2 regions of the Paenibacillus sp. NPDC056933 genome follow, and region 2 is predicted to be linked to the other one. Evidence: riboswitches for the same ligand, from Rfam matches in the RefSeq annotation. Region 2 holds a riboswitch; the other holds the start of a gene.
The links. Region 2 has a riboswitch for glycine ahead of gcvT (glycine cleavage system aminomethyltransferase GcvT). Riboswitches for the same ligand answer to the same signal wherever they lie in the genome.
Positions count from the first base shown of each region.

Region 1: linked by a shared signal. The riboswitch ahead of sdaAB (L-serine ammonia-lyase, iron-sulfur-dependent subunit beta) and the one ahead of gcvT (glycine cleavage system aminomethyltransferase GcvT) in region 2 are both predicted to bind glycine.

Region 1 is NZ_JBHUQN010000004.1:165,670-173,581, reverse strand. Features, by position in the region: gene ACFTRD_RS24905 (YhgE/Pip domain-containing protein) at 1-38, opposite strand, end outside; gene sdaAA (L-serine ammonia-lyase, iron-sulfur-dependent, subunit alpha) at 288-1,226, opposite strand; gene sdaAB (L-serine ammonia-lyase, iron-sulfur-dependent subunit beta) at 1,216-1,905, opposite strand; glycine riboswitch at 2,017-2,144, opposite strand; glycine riboswitch at 2,149-2,271, opposite strand; gene pstB (phosphate ABC transporter ATP-binding protein PstB) at 2,751-3,506, opposite strand; gene pstA (phosphate ABC transporter permease PstA) at 3,519-4,406, opposite strand; gene pstC (phosphate ABC transporter permease subunit PstC) at 4,409-5,317, opposite strand; gene ACFTRD_RS24875 (phosphate ABC transporter substrate-binding protein) at 5,460-6,386, opposite strand; gene ACFTRD_RS24870 (PTS fructose transporter subunit IIABC) at 6,883-7,912, opposite strand, start outside.
Region 2 is NZ_JBHUQN010000001.1:3,033,495-3,041,406, reverse strand. Features, by position in the region: gene ACFTRD_RS13485 (cysteine-rich CWC family protein) at 1-133, shown strand, start outside; gene ACFTRD_RS13480 (mannitol-1-phosphate 5-dehydrogenase) at 186-1,337, opposite strand; gene ACFTRD_RS13475 (PTS mannitol transporter subunit IIA) at 1,334-1,768, opposite strand; gene ACFTRD_RS13470 (BglG family transcription antiterminator) at 1,765-3,870, opposite strand; gene ACFTRD_RS13465 (PTS mannitol transporter subunit IIBC) at 3,870-5,336, opposite strand; gene gcvH (glycine cleavage system protein GcvH) at 5,853-6,242, opposite strand; glycine riboswitch at 6,589-6,711, shown strand; glycine riboswitch at 6,715-6,815, shown strand; gene gcvT (glycine cleavage system aminomethyltransferase GcvT) at 7,014-7,912, shown strand, end outside.

The sequences.
Region 1 (7,912 bases), on a different contig from region 2:
CTCATAAACAACAGACTCGTGTGAAATATACTTTTCATCCTATCTCTCTCCTTAGGCATGGCATTCTTCGCTATTATATATCATATCGATATATGACAATTATCAATATAACAATTCGATATATAAACGTCAACTCTATTTTATTTGCTCTCTGTTTAAACAGCAAAAAAGCCGATACAATTCTTCTCTAGGAAGCATTCGTATCGGCTTTACGTATCATGATGAAGCATATTATTTTTTTATATTAAAGGGCTCCAGGCATCAAAATTGATTTCAGGCTAAGGAGATTATGCCTTAGCTTCTGGTTCATTTTCACCAGGAGACTCAGACTCAGGTTCTGCACGCTTCGCCTTCGGTTTGGCCAGCTTTTCCATCATTTTCCGTCCAGTTGGCGTTTGAGCGAGCCCGCCTTGAGCCGTTTCACGGTGCCTGCTTGGCATCGCACTGCCCACTTCCAGCATGACATCTATAACTTCGTCTGACGGAATGGCGCTGCGCACCCCGGCCAGTGCCATATCGGCCGCAGCCAGCGCGGTTACCGCACCGAGTCCGTTACGGACGATACACGGGATCTCCACGAGGCCCGCAACCGGATCACAGATGAGGCCCAGTGTATTTTTTAACGCGAGACCTACCGCATGGACAACCTGCTCTGGTGTACCTCCTCGTAGTTCAACCATGGCACCCGCAGCCATGCCGATTGCTGAACCTACTTCCGCCTGACAGCCGCCTTCAGCCCCGGAAATAAACGAGTTGTTGGCAATAACATATCCAATCGCACCTGCACAGAACAGACCGTTTACCAAATGCTCGTCACTCCAGCCAAAACGCTCCTGGGAGCTGATAAACACACCTGGAATAATGCCGCAGGAGCCCGCTGTCGGTGTCGCTACGATCCGGCCCATGGAGGCATTCACTTCCGATACACATAAGGCATACGCCATAGCTAATGCAGAAGCATCTCCAGAGCAAGTCTCGCCTTGGCGAATATATTCGGCCATTTTTTTGCCGTCTCCGCCTGTCAGACCGCTGCGTGATGTCGTATCTTCAGTCAGCCCCTTGTGCACAGCTTCCTTCATCACCTGATAGTAATCCGACATCTGCCGCACAACATCGGCTCTCGGAGTATTGGTTTCCTGAACCTGCTCTTCGATCATCAGTTCGGCAATGGTTTTGGACTCCGCTGTACAAATGGTATTCAGTTCATGTAGATGTTTAAACCGCATCCGGCTCCACTCCTCTCTTCAAATCGATGACGCGAATTTCAAGGACATGGTCCAGCGATCGCAGACGATTCAACATCTCGGGATTTGGCACACCATCCATCTCCATCGCAGTCAAGGCTTCACCATCCCTGGCTTTCCGATCAACTTGCATATACCCGATGTTCACACCTGACGAGCTGATTGTGGACGTTACCGAAGCGAGAACCCCGGCTTTGTCTGAATGACGCAGAACAAGCGTCGGAAACTCTCCGCTGATCTGTACCCGGAAATCATTCAAGGCATGAACCGATACACTGCCACCACCAATGGATGCACCGATTAAAGAACATTTGCGCTCCCCATGCCACAATTCAATCTTGACCGTATTCGGATGGGGAGCCGGCAGACCGCTTGTGAAAAACTCAACCTCCATGCCCGCTTCCTCAGCATATTGCTCTGCATCCGGGATACGCGGATCGTCGGTGACATAATCAAGCAGACCACCGATCAACGCGAGATCCGTGCCGTGCCCCTGATACGTATCGGCAAACGAGCCGTACAGAGTAAGCCGGGCCCGTTCTGGCGTGCATCCCAGCCACTGACGGGCAATTCGTCCCAATCGTGCCGCTCCAGCCGTATGTGAACTTGATGGCCCTGTCATCGACGGGCCAATAATTGAAAAAACGTCTTTAAAACGCATCGCAAACCCTCCATTTATAATCGTCATTTTCATCCAGACCTACGCCCATAATGTTCCTTTATTACTGAATGATGACATCAAAAAAGGACAGAAGAAGGCTATGAGCCCTCTCTCTGTCCTCGATACCTGAGAGTTTCATGATAAGAAGCACGTTAGATGCCTTCCCTGTATTTCACAGGTTACACCTTGCCGCTTGATCATATACCCCTTGGGTGGCGCATTTCGCGCACTCTCCAGAGTTGCGTCCAACGATGGTACATTTACCTGAGAGATTAACTGCTGCGCCGGGTGCGCAGCAGCTTGCTCCTTCGGTGCCTGAATGCCAGCCATAACTCAGCCTGCCCAGGTCTCTCCCGCTCGCTATCATCCGCTGTATGGAACCATTCTGATCTTGGATCAGAATGATAATTGAAGTTTTGACTACTTTCTCATTAAGATTAATCGACCGGAAGATCAGTGTCAACAAACTTAACGATTTATTTGTTAACATTCGCTTATTTCCATTTTACACACAGAAAAATCAACAAATTGTAAACTTTCATCACATGAATGTGTTAATGCTTTTCATTACGAAAGCGCATACATTATTTTATTTTCTATGAGCCATATCTGTGGTTAGTACTATTTATGTTACGATCGACAGAACGGTTCGGGTATTCATCGCCTTCTTTGTATCAAATTAGAGTGGTACGTACGAATATCGTAGTATGATTGTTTTTATTATGGGAAACTATTCCATATGAAGGATCATACAAAAAAGCATAACCCCCGAACTATATCGCCCGGGTGTTACGCTTACTTCTCTATTTATAGCTCTATACTGTACTCCATCCAATTCAATTCGATTAACCGAAACGTCCCATAATATATTCCTGCGTCAGACGGTTGTCCGGGTTGGTAAAAATATGCTCCGTATCCCCGTGCTCAATCATATTTCCCAGGTAAAAATAGGCCGTATAATCCGAGATGCGTGCCGCCTGCTGCATGTTATGGGTAACGATCACGATCCGCAGCTCCTTCTTGAGCTCCGAGATCAGCTCCTCAACCTTGCCCGTGGATACCGGGTCAAGCGCAGATGCCGGTTCGTCGAGCAGCAAAATTTGCGGCTCAACTGACAATGCACGGGCGATGCAGAGACGCTGCTGCTGTCCGCCCGAGAGGGCCAGGGCTGACTCATTCAGTCTGTCCTTGACCTCATCCCAGAGCGCAGCGCGGCGCAAGCTTTTTTCCACAATCTCATCCAGTGCCTTCTTACTCTTGATACCGCGGTAGCGGGGGCCAAACGCGATATTGTTGTAGATGGACTTGTGGAAAGGGTTAGGCTTCTGCCACACCATGCCAATCTTCTGGCGCAGCTTGATTACATCTGTGCCGGGTTCATTCAGATCATTGCCATCCATCCAGATATGTCCCTCCGTGCGGGAACCGGCAATCTCGTCGTTCATCCGGTTGAGCGACCGCAGGAATGTGGATTTCCCACAGCCGGAAGGCCCGATGAGCGCCGTCACACTCGCTTCGGGAAACGTCAGGCTAATCTGCTTCACTGCCTGAAAATGCCCATAATATATGCTTAACTGTTCCGTACCGAAAGGTATGGCCATGTTGGTTCCTCCTTATTTCGAAGCTGTCATGCGGCGGTAAACCACCCGACCGATCCAGCGTGCACTCAGATTGAACGCCAGGACGAGAAGTACAAGCACGGCTGAAGCGCCAGCTGCTATCTCTTTGGAATCCGGGCCAATGCCTTCACTGTTCACTTTCCAGATGTGCACGGCCAGTGTCTCTGCCGGACGCAGTGGATTGATCGGTGATCTTGGGCTGGTTGGATTCCAATCCGTGAAGTCGAGCGGAGGACTACTCATACCCGCCGTGAACATCAGGGCTGCTGCCTCACCGAAGATCCGGCCCGATGCCAGAATCGTACCTGTAATTAAGCTGGGCAAAGCCACAGGCAACAGAATGGAAGTGATAATCTTCCATTTGGACAATCCGAGTGCAAGACCCGCTTCCTTCTGCTCTTTCGGTACGGCTCGGAACGCCTGCTCCGTTGTTCGCACCATCAGTGGAAGGTTAAATATGGCAAGCGCCATGGCACCCGATAACAGGGAGAAGCCTAGACCAAATGTATTAACGATCAGCAAAAGTCCGAACAAACCAATAACGATGGACGGGAAGGAAGATAACACTTCGACCACCAGACGAATAAAGCTTGTAATCCGGCCTGGTTTGGCGTATTCCGCCATATAAATACCGCCGCCCCATCCAAGCGGAATAGTAATAATCAAGGTCAGAACAAGCAGGAAGATCGAGTTAAACAGCTGCGGGCCGATCCCGCCGCCGCCCTTGAGCAACTGTGGTGCACTGGTCAGGAAGTGCCAGTTAATCTGACCAATACCCCGTATCAGAATGAAGCCGAGCAAGCCGAGCAGAAGAACAACAATGAACAGGGCCAGCACAACGATAACCGAAGTTGCAATTTTATCTACCGTTTTAGCCTTCATTTTCATACCCGGTTCCTCCTTTCAAGCAGGCGAACCAGAATGACGAAGACAAAGGTCATCACCAGCAGGACAAGCGCCATACTCCACAGTGCATTGTTATGAACAGAACCCATCGTGGTGTTACCCATACTCAGGGTAATTACACTTGTTAACGTTGATGCCGATTCGAGTAAGGATGTCGGTACATGCGGCGCATTCCCGATGACCATCTGTACAGCAAGGGCTTCACCAAATGCGCGAGCCATACCCAGTACAATCCCTGTCAGCAAGGCAGGCAGAACGGTCGGAATAATGACCCGATAGATCGTTTGCCAGCGAGTCGCACCCAAGGCGTAGGAAGATTCACGAAGACCTTTAGGCAAGGCAGACAATGCATCCGCCATAATACTGGTTACGGTAGGCAGAATCATAACGGACAGAACCAGACATCCGGCTGCAATCCCGACGCCAGCTCCACCAAAGATACTGCGCAGCAAAGGTACGATTACACTAAGACCGATAAAACCGTACACAACGGAAGGGATACCGGACAGAAGCTCTATCGCAGGCTGCAAGATTTTTTTACCTTTACCCGGTACGATCTCCGTCATAAAGAGCGCAGCACACAGGCTAAGCGGACTTGCAATCAGCGCTGCAAGAAATGTCGTTATGAAAGAGCCCGTAATGAACGGTAACGCCCCATAGGCAGCGGGTTCACCCGCCGGATTCCACGTTTTGCCGGATAAAAACTCACGCAAACTTACGCCATCCTGGAAAAAGGTCGACAAACCTTTGGACGCTACAAAATAAACGATGGAAAACATGACAACGATCAGGAAAACGACACAAATCGACGTATAGATTCGTCCCGTCCACTCTTCCCAGTAATGCTTTTCTCTCAAGGGCCGGCGCGATTTCAACTTGTTGTTCATTACCGTTCCCCCTTCGGTCTGTTCCATAACAACCATCCTTCTATAGTAGAATTCATGCAAAATATGGGATAAATCCAGAGCAAACCGCGCAAAGAGGCAGGACCTGGGTCCGCCTCTCTCGCTGTATGCGCAAGTTCAAAGATTATTTCGTCACAGTGCCTGCTGCATCACGTTTCACTTTCATGCCGGATACCGGGATGTAACCAAGCTCAGTCACGTCTTTTTGCTGAATTTCATCACTCAGGATGTAGTCGAGGAATGCTTTTGTTGCTGCGTCAGGGTCACCCTTGGTGTACATGTGCTCGTAAGCCCATACTGGATAAGTTCCTGCTTCTACGTTCTCAACCGTCGCTTCTACACCTTCGTATTTCAACACTTGCAGGCTGTCATCCAGGTAGGACAGAGCCAGGTAACCAATAGCTCCCGGAGTTTCAGCTACCAGCTTCTTAACTGTACCGGAGGAATCTTCCTGAATCGAACCTTGGATATCTTCTACTTTTGTGCCCAGTGCAAAGTTCTCAAATGTTGCACGAGTACCGGAGCTGCTAGGACGGTTTACGATAACGATCGCTTGATCCTTACCGCCAACATCTTTCCAGTTCGTAATTTTACCGGAGAAAATGTCGATAAGTTGTTGCTTCGTCAAGTCTTGTACACCTGCATCTTTGTTGCTTACAGGAGCGATTGCTACTACAGCCACTTGGTGATCTTTCAGTTCGCTCACTTTTGCTGCATCGTCGATTTTCTCTTCTGCAAATACGTCAGAGTTACCGATTGTAGCTTGTCCGTCGGATACTTGTGTCAGACCCGTACCACTACCGCCGCCTTGTACTTGTACCGTTACGTTCTTATATTCATCAACTGCCATAAATTTTTGTCCAGCTTGCTCTACCAGAGGTTGCAGTGCTGTTGAACCAACAGCCAGGATGTTCCCGCTGAGTTCAGTAGCGGTTTCGCCTGCACCATTGCTTGCGGCACCGTCTGTACCTGCGTCATTTTTCGATCCGCATGCTGCGAGCACCAGTACGAACGTTAAGGTCATCAAAATAAACGGCAACTTTTTAAACATGTTTTGTTTTCCTCCCCCAAATTAGTGATGGCGTTTTGTGAATTTGTTTGATCACCATCAACTCTTTACTCATTGTAGTTTTGTTATGTCATCTCAAAATCATTGTTTTGTAAACGCAATGTTAAAAATGTAGGCTGAATATTGAAATATTTGGGTTAAATCAACTTTCGAGCAACCATTCCGGTTCCGGATCGTTCTTCCGATCGCTGTTGTTTCCAAATTTTTTTGATCTAATATTCCAAATGGTAAAATTCAGAAACAAAGGCGAACGCTTCGCTTCTTCAGAATCGATTCCGTCTCCTCCACTACTTCGTTGTTGTTTGGTAGCTCCCAGACGTTTCAATCCACAGCCTGGGAGAAAGCAAAAAAAAGGCCAGCTCTATAAAAGGCTGGCCTTGTGTAAATACTTTATGTAGATATTGAATCAATCCGATATATAGAACAAACAAAAAACTTCTCTAACCAGCCAGTGCATGGCACCAGCTGGTTAGAGAAGTTATGCAGATTTCATAGTGGTTACGGCTTTCTTTTCTGATGGCTCGTTTGTATTACTCTGTGGTTGGTATACAGGTTTCTTTAACAATCCAATCATACAAGCTGTAATGATGGAACCTACTAAAATACAGACAATATAAAGTAATGGATTACTTGCCGCAATCGGAATAACAAAGATCCCACCGTGAGGAGCTTGTAACGAAATACCCAGAGCCATGCACATTCCTCCACCAATCGCTGCCCCTACAATGTTGGAAGGAATAACTCGCAAGGGATCATTTGCGGCAAACGGAATCGCGGCTTCTGTAATAAACGATGCACCCATAATATAAGCTGCTTTGCCTGCATTACGTTCTTCGATTGAAAATTTATTTTTGAATAATGTTGTAGCTAATGCAATACCCAATGGCGGAACCATGCCTCCAACCATCAGAGCAGCAGAAGGTTCAAAGATCTGGTTGGCGAACATCGCCAGTCCAAATGCAGATGCTGTTTTGTTAATCGGCCCTCCCATATCAGATGCCATCATTCCAGCCAGAAGTGCTCCTAATAAAATAGCATTCGAGCCTGTTAAGCCATTTAGCCAACCTTGTAACGACTCATTGATCCAAGCCATCGGACTGTTGATGACAAAGTACATAATCAAGGCGGTTATAAATGAACCTACTAATGGCAAGATCAGCACAGGTGACAGGCTTTGTAGTGAGTCGGGAATGCCTTTGACTAATTTTTTCAAAGCTAGGATCGTATAACCGGCGATAAATCCAGCTAGCATACCTCCCAAAAATCCTGAACCTCCAATAGTTGCCAGCATCCCACCAATCATACCAGGTGCCAAACCTGGACGGTCAGCAATACTATACGCAATATACCCTGCTAATACAGGAACCATCAATGCGAAAGCAGCACTACCCCCTGCTGTACTTAAAAAAGCGGCGAAAGCATTATAGTCCGGGCTAGTTGGATCAGCCGCATGAATACCAAACATAAACGAAAGCGCAATCAATATACCGCCTGCGACTACAAAAGGA
Region 2 (7,912 bases):
TAACCAGGCCGTGTTCCCAGAAGGGGTATTTGACCGCATTCCAGCAGAACAACGCAGGAAGTCCTGTATATGTAAGACATGTCTGGATACGTATAAAAAGAAAGCAGAACAAGAAGAAGAGCCCCACAGTTAACCCTGTGAGGCTCTTCTTCTGTCCATATTACGTTGTATTGGAATGAAAATTTTTATTTTTTCATTTGATGATAGTGCTCTACAGCCTGCTTCAGTACAGGATGGCTCTCATCCATGGACGTATACTGGCCGAGTGCTGCTTCAATCCCTTTTTGCTGGATCGTAGTTTGGAGTTCCAGCGCTTCCGGATCTTCAGGAATGTCAAACTTGCACGCAGCCGCCATACCCATCGCCAGATGGGTTGTCTCCGTTCCATACTCGTAAGCCTGGAGAGCCGGACGAACCAGACGGTCATTCGGGGACAGTTTCCGCAGCGGTGAACGTCCTACACGAGTTACTTCGTCCGTCAGATGCGGGTTAACGAACCGTTCCAATATTTTGGCGATGTACAGCTGATGATCATCCGCATTGAAACCAAAACGCTTCACCAAAACTGCCCCGGTTTCCTGCAAAGCACCATATACGATGGATTTTACTTTTTCATCGGCGATAGCCTTCTGAATCGTATCATACCCGTTCACATATCCAATATAGGCGGCAATACAATGTCCTGTATTTACGGTGAACAGCTTCCGTTCAATATAAGGCTCCAGATCATCAACATACCTTACACCCTCAACCGGTTTGAACGCAGGAGCCATTTGTGAACGGTCAACAACCCATTCATAGAAAGGCTCTACCTGTACATGTAACGGATCTTCATGATGCTGAATCGGTACAATCCGGTCTACGGCTGAATCTGGAAAGTATACGTACTGATCAGCAAGTTTGCGGATATGCTCATCCAGCAAGCCATATACATGTTCTTTCAACTGAGTGCTGGCTCCGATTGCATTTTCACAGGCAATAATGTGAAGAGGCTCGAAGACATCACCTGTTCCCAGTCTGGCCGTAAGACCCTTGGCTATACCGGGAGCAATATGTTTCAGTATGCCTACACCCACTGCGGTTGTGATCAGTTCAGCTTCTGCAACATTTTGAGCAACGGTATCCAGATTGGTTCCATCGATTGCGCTCACACCAGTGACGTTCTCCAGGTCCTTGGCCTCGTTAGCCAGTTCAACGGTGTACTCTCCGCGCTGCTGTAAAGCCGTAACCAGCTCCTGATTAACGTCCGAGAATACTACCTTGTATCCTGCACGGGACAGGATCAAACCGATGAAGCCACGTCCAATGTTACCTGCTCCAAAGTGAAGGGCCTTCATAGTTCCATTTCACTTTCCAAAATGGTGATGACTTCTTCGGCAGTTTTGGCCTGACGCAGTGCTTCCATGTTCTCTTCCTCCGCACAGATCACAGCAATGCTGGTCAAAATCTCCATATGTTCTCCGCCCTGAGCGGCGATACCGATCACCATATATGCTTTTTCTTCCCCAAAATCAACACCCTGCGGGAACTGGATCACCGATATACCTGTGGACAGGATAAAGGATTTGGATTCCTTCGTGCCGTGTGGAATTGCCAGTCCATTTCCGACATACGTGGAGACAATTTCTTCACGCTCCAGCATTTTGTCAATGTATTCAGCGGTGATATGTCCAGCGTCTTTCAAAATCTGACCTGCCATGCGAATCGCTTCATATTTGTCCTGAGCCGTTGCATTCATGATGACTTTATCTTTCGTTAACACACTCATTTTTGTATACCTCCAATTTCGATTTTGCTGCGGTAAAATCCCGCCAGCTCTTGGGATAAATAATGAATAAGATCATCCCGATTCCCTTTTTCAAGTAATGCAATCATTTCTTCCTGTAACAGCAGCGCACTGATCTCACTTAGTACCTCCAAGCTTTCCTTGGACAACTCTCTGGGCCCAAGCATCAAGAGCACGTGACTGACACCTGCCGGGTCTTCGGGGGTGCGCAGAAGCGGCTCTGACAACTGGAAGAGCGTGATCGAAGGCCTGTAAATGCCATCACTGCGTGTATGGAACAGCGCGAGGGAAGTCCCCGGAATTTTCTGGCTTCCAACTGCTTCACGCTCCTCCAGCAGCCTGGCAATCTCTTCTGGGTTATTCAACACACCGGATTGATGCAACACGTTGCACATGGCGTTGGCCGTTTCATAAAATCCGATCTCCTGATTATCCAGCGGGAACACCTGAAATTTACCAATAATCTGCACGATTTCAATCAGTGTGGTCTCCAGTCCCACCGGATCGGCGATACGGCCTGTTGTCCTTGAATCTGCTTCAGGTGGGGGACTATGTTCCCGCTGAAGCGTCGTTGTCCTGATGAAATGCCTTAAGCGTTCACTCTCTTCTGCTGTCAGCAGTGGGCTTACCTTGTAGTATTGATGTTTATCCATTGGCAGATCGACTGTAGAGAGAACCAGGTCATATTCCGCCTTGGGAATACGTGCAGCTTCATACCATGACACGCTGTCCACAATTCGAATTTCGGGAATTTCCTTGGACAGACGGCTCGATAACATCCGTGAAGATCCGATCCCGCTCGTACAGACGACGACAGCCCTGACTTCACGCTTCAGCACCCGCAGCCGTTCAATGGAAGCACCGAAGTGCATAACCAGAAATCCAATCTCCTCATCCGGCACATCCGTATTGGGCCAGGCCAGTTGGACCGCTTCTTTTACATCCTCAAACAATGATTCATAATCCTTGCGGATTTGCTGAAGCAACGGATTACGGATGAGCTGACGCCCCTTCATGCGTTCCAGCACCGGCTCCATATGGGCAATCAGACCTTCACGGAGCAGACGATCCTCATGGAACAAATAATGGGTCTTCTCCTGCATCCGATCTGTGAGGGAACGAACCATATCGAGTAAGACCAAATCGTCTACAGGCAGCAGACGCGAGGAATGAATGGAATGCTCAATTTCAATCAGCAACCTGTGAAAATATGCCTGTTCCTCTTTGGCAAACTCAAGCCCCAGCTGGGCAGACAGAACACCGCACAAGCGGGAAGCCAAGTATTCCGGTACCTTCTTCTCGCCATCCAGCAGATATCCGCCGTTCTTATTGTCCTGATGAAGGCTCCGCCCAATGCCAAAGCCTTTGCGGATACGAACAACCGCTACGGACAATTGAATCAACAGCTTCATGTATTGCCGCTCCGGGATATTTTCCAACCAATCGATATCCGGCTGCCACAACGCATTTTCTATTGTAAGTACATCCTCATGCCCTATCATTCCCAGAAGTTTGCTGTTTACCTTAGAGACTCCCTGCTCCACATGTCTCCCGAACAAATCGGATTCATCCAAGTATTCAAGAGCGAGCGCGGATATAGCCATGCGATGTGCCACTTCGCTTCCATTGATCTTGACCCCATATCCGCGCCTGCGAACCAGCTTCAATCCCGCCTGGAGAATACGTGGCTCAAGGTCATCCAGATCATTGCTTGCCGTAGACACCGTAACCTTCAGATCTGAGGCCAGTGCAAGCAACTTCACAGGCTCAGCTTCATCCAGCAAAATGCAAAGCATGAAGAGTTTACGCTCTTCGGGCGTAAACTCCACATATTCGTTCAGCTCAAGTTGTTGTCGCAATACAGCCAGATCATCGGAACCGGGATCGATTCGGACCCCGGTTCCCGATTTTTTTTCCAATTTCATGCCAAGGGGCTCAAGCCACTGTTCAATCATCTGCAACTCCCGATGTACGGTACGGGTACTCACTTTGACCGCAACAGCTATTTCGCCAGCAGTTACCTCATGCGGGTGCTCCAGCAGGAACTCCACGATTTCACGCTGTCTCCTTGTAATATTGCTCATCAGGAGTCGGATTTGAGGCGCTCCACCAGTGCCTCATATTCAGGACTCTTCAGGAAGTTATCGATGGAAATATGCTCTGCATTTGGAGCCACCGTTTTGGCCCGGTCTGTCAATGTTTTCTGTGTGATGACGATGTCGGCATCTTGCGGAATTTCACTGATTGCCGTGTTGGTTACAGCGACATCCACACCGGCTGCCTTCATTTTCTTCCGCAGAATCGAAGCTCCCATGGCACTCGAACCCATACCTGCATCACAGGAGAATACAATTTTATTGATATCCGTTTTTACTGCCGAAGAAGCAATATCGGCTGCACGGTCAGCTTCCCGATTGTCTTTATCAACGGTGAGGTTACCCGTTTTGCCCTGGTTTTTCATATCCTTCATACGGTTAGAAGCACTATCCAGATCTTCGTCGTCTTTCTGTTTACCTGTTTTGAGCAGTACGGATGCCACAAGGAAGGAGATAATTGCTGCTACAGCTACCCCTGCCAGCATGCCAAAATATCCACCCTTAGGTGTTAACAACGAGTAGGCAATAATACTTCCCGGTGACGGTGCTGAAACCAAGCCAGCTCCTGTCAGCATGAAGGTCAATGTACCTGCTACACCACCAGCCATCGCAGCCAGAATCAGTATCGGTCTCATCAGAATGTAAGGAAAATAAATCTCGTGAATCCCGCCAAAGAAATGGATAATTACAGCACCTGGAGCGGAAGATTTAGCTGATCCCCGACCAAAGAAGCAGTAGGCCAGCAAAATGCCGAGTCCAGGTCCTGGATTGGATTCAAGCATGAATAAAACGGATTGACCCAGTTCTCTTGCTTGATCTGTACCAATCGGTGTCAAAATCCCATGGTTGATGGCATTGTTCAGGAATAATACTTTTCCTGGCTCAATGATCAGATTGACCAGCGGGAGAAGACCGGCATTCATCAAAGTTTCTACCCCGGCCGATAACACCTTGCTAATCGCTTCAACGAAAGGACCGATGCCTTTAAGGGCCAGAAGGGCCAAAATCCCACCAATAATACCAGCGGAGAAGTTGTTAACCAGCATCTCAAATCCAGATTTGATTTTGCCCTCGACAGCCTTGTCAAATTTCTTAATGACCCAGGCTCCCAATGGTCCTGCAATCATGGCACCAAGAAACATCGGAATGTCACTGCCGACAATCACCCCGATGGTCATAATCGCACCGACTACACCACCACGTTGGCCGTGTACCATGGTACCGCCTGTGTAACCGATCAACAAAGGCAGCAAATATTTGATCATTGGATCAACCAGCAATGCAAAATCTGCGTTAGGGAACCATCCTTTTGGAATGAACAATGCCGTAATCAGACCCCAGGCGATAAATGCACCCATGTTCGGCATAACCATACCGCTCAGGAAACGTCCAAACTTCTGAACGCCGACCCGTATTCCTCCGCTTTTTTCGGATTTTGCGTCCACTGAACTCATATCGAAAACCTCCTCAACATATTAAACCTTCATTCCACTGAATTTTTGACAATGGTGATGATCCAGACGAACAAGGTATAAATCTGAAATAAATCTTCATTTCACAAACATATCGTAAATGAAAACGGTATCTTCTACAACGAAATGAAAACCTACTTCCGTCATGAACGTTGATGACAAGATTTAAATTTGAAGGATTGTCCGATTTATTTAACCTTTTAACTGAAATGACTCTGTCATATTCCCTTTCACGTATCATTCCCACGAAGAACCCCATTTTAATGACGTATAAAATGTAAATATATGCCACATGCATGCTGCGCGAATAACAGAAAAAAGGCGCAGCTGCTCATCCTGTTTCAGATGAAGCAATTGCGCCTAAACTATGGTCAAAATCATCAGTATCACTAACTGCATATATTTCAATGGATTACTCTTTTCACGTTAAACGGGCGTTCGTATCAAGCTCTAGCTTAGCTCTTCACCCTGGAATTCGTAAAATAATGTAAAATAATATTATTCCGTGTGTTTACGATATGCGTCCGCATTCATCAATGTGGACAGTGCTGCTGTCAGATCGCCCTCAACACGGATCTCAATCATCCAGCCTTCCTCATATGGAGAGTTATTAACCAGCTCCGGGGAATCCTGCAATGCGTCATTTACAGCCACAATGGTTCCACTTACAGGAGAAAACAAATCCGAAACGGTTTTGACGGATTCAATCGTTCCAATGCTGTCTTCCGCCTTTACATCCGATTCAAGGTCAGGCAATTCAACAAACACAATGTCACCCAGCTGATGCTGCGCGAATTCGGTAATGCCAATACGTACGGTATCCTCCCCTACGGTCTGCACCCATTCGTGCTCTTCACTGTACAGGAAATCACTTTTCAATTCGCTCATCGATATCCGCCTCGCTTTTCATTAATGAGTGCATGCGCTTCTTTGACCTTAACCTTTTTCCCAGAACATAGCGTATGATATTTCCCAATCAAATGTCAAGATACCTCACAAATTATTTGATTTTCTTTCTTATATGCCTGTAACTCAAATGAACACTCCCTACATATAATGGTGAATATTAGAAAAGTAAGCGCACTCTTTATAAATAGACGAACGTTATAAAATAAATTGAAAATATCATTCGGATTTTTTATTAATTTCTATGATATCGTTCTTGACATCAATAGTCGATTCAGGCTTTAATGAGAGTAGTAAATGTGTTTATTGGTCTATGCAATGCCCGCGGATGAATGTAAAGGGAGAGATTACCCTTGACACCCGAATCAGGGTGTACATGCGGTAACGCCGAAGGAGTAAACCACCGACAAGCGGAGGTGAATCTCTCAGGCAAAAGGACTTTTACGGGACGCAACTCTGGAGAGCATCTATTCGCCCTGTATGGGCGTTACGATCACCCAAGGGGAAACCTGCTGCATCATGCGGCGGGGTAACTCTCAGGTACCAAGGACAGAGCCTAAGAATACAGCGTGCTTCTGGCATGCCGATTCTTTGGCCTGTCCTTTTCCTTTTTCCCAAAAAAAACGAAAACAGGTTATAGAGCGGCGCTGCCTATAGCGTCTTTACCTTACTTTTATAATAAAAGTTGATGCCAGATTCATTGCTCCACGGTTATACACTCGGCCGGTTGACGGCCCATGACGAGGTGATTGGATGTCCGATTTGCTTAGAACCCCACTCTTTCCACTCTATCAGCAATATGAAGGCGTACGATGCATTGATTTTGGCGGCTGGGAGCTCCCGGTACAATTCAGCGGAATTCAGAAAGAACATGAAGCGGTGCGAGAACGTGCCGGACTGTTTGATGTATCCCACATGGGTGAATTCACTGTCCAAGGTGAACACGCGGAAGCTTTTCTACAGCACATGACCACCAATGATGTAACAACACTCGTTCCCGGTCAAGCCCAATACACGTTAATGTGTTATCCGGATGGCGGCGTGGTCGATGATCTGCTGATCTATAAACTGCAAGACCAGCATTATATGCTAGTGGTCAACGCATCCAACATCGATAAGGACTGGGCATGGCTGCAACAGCACATGATGCCAGGCGTAACAATGACCAATGATTCGAATCAGACGGCGCTCCTTGCTCTGCAAGGTCCGCTGGCAGTGGACATTCTCGGAACGGTGACAGATACCGATGTGTCTTCGATAGAGCCCTTCCGTTTTGTGCCGAATGCGGAGGTATGTGGGGTTACATTGCTGTTATCCCGCACCGGATATACCGGTGAAGACGGCTTTGAGCTCTATGTTCCTGCCGAACAGGCCGCTGCCGTCTGGAATGGATTGATGCAGGCGGGAGAAGGTCATGGACTTGTCCCGGCAGGACTGGGTGCCCGGGATACGCTGCGCTTTGAAGCCAAGCTTCCCCTGTATGGGCAGGAATTGTCTGCAACCATCTCGCCGCTGGAGGCTGGTGTGGGCATGTTTGTGAAGCTGAATGCCGGACCTTTTATCGGACATGAAGCCTTATTGCGACAAAAAAATGACGGGCCTGCCCGCAAGCTGGTCGGTATCGAAGTACTGGAACGCGGCATTCCACGCCC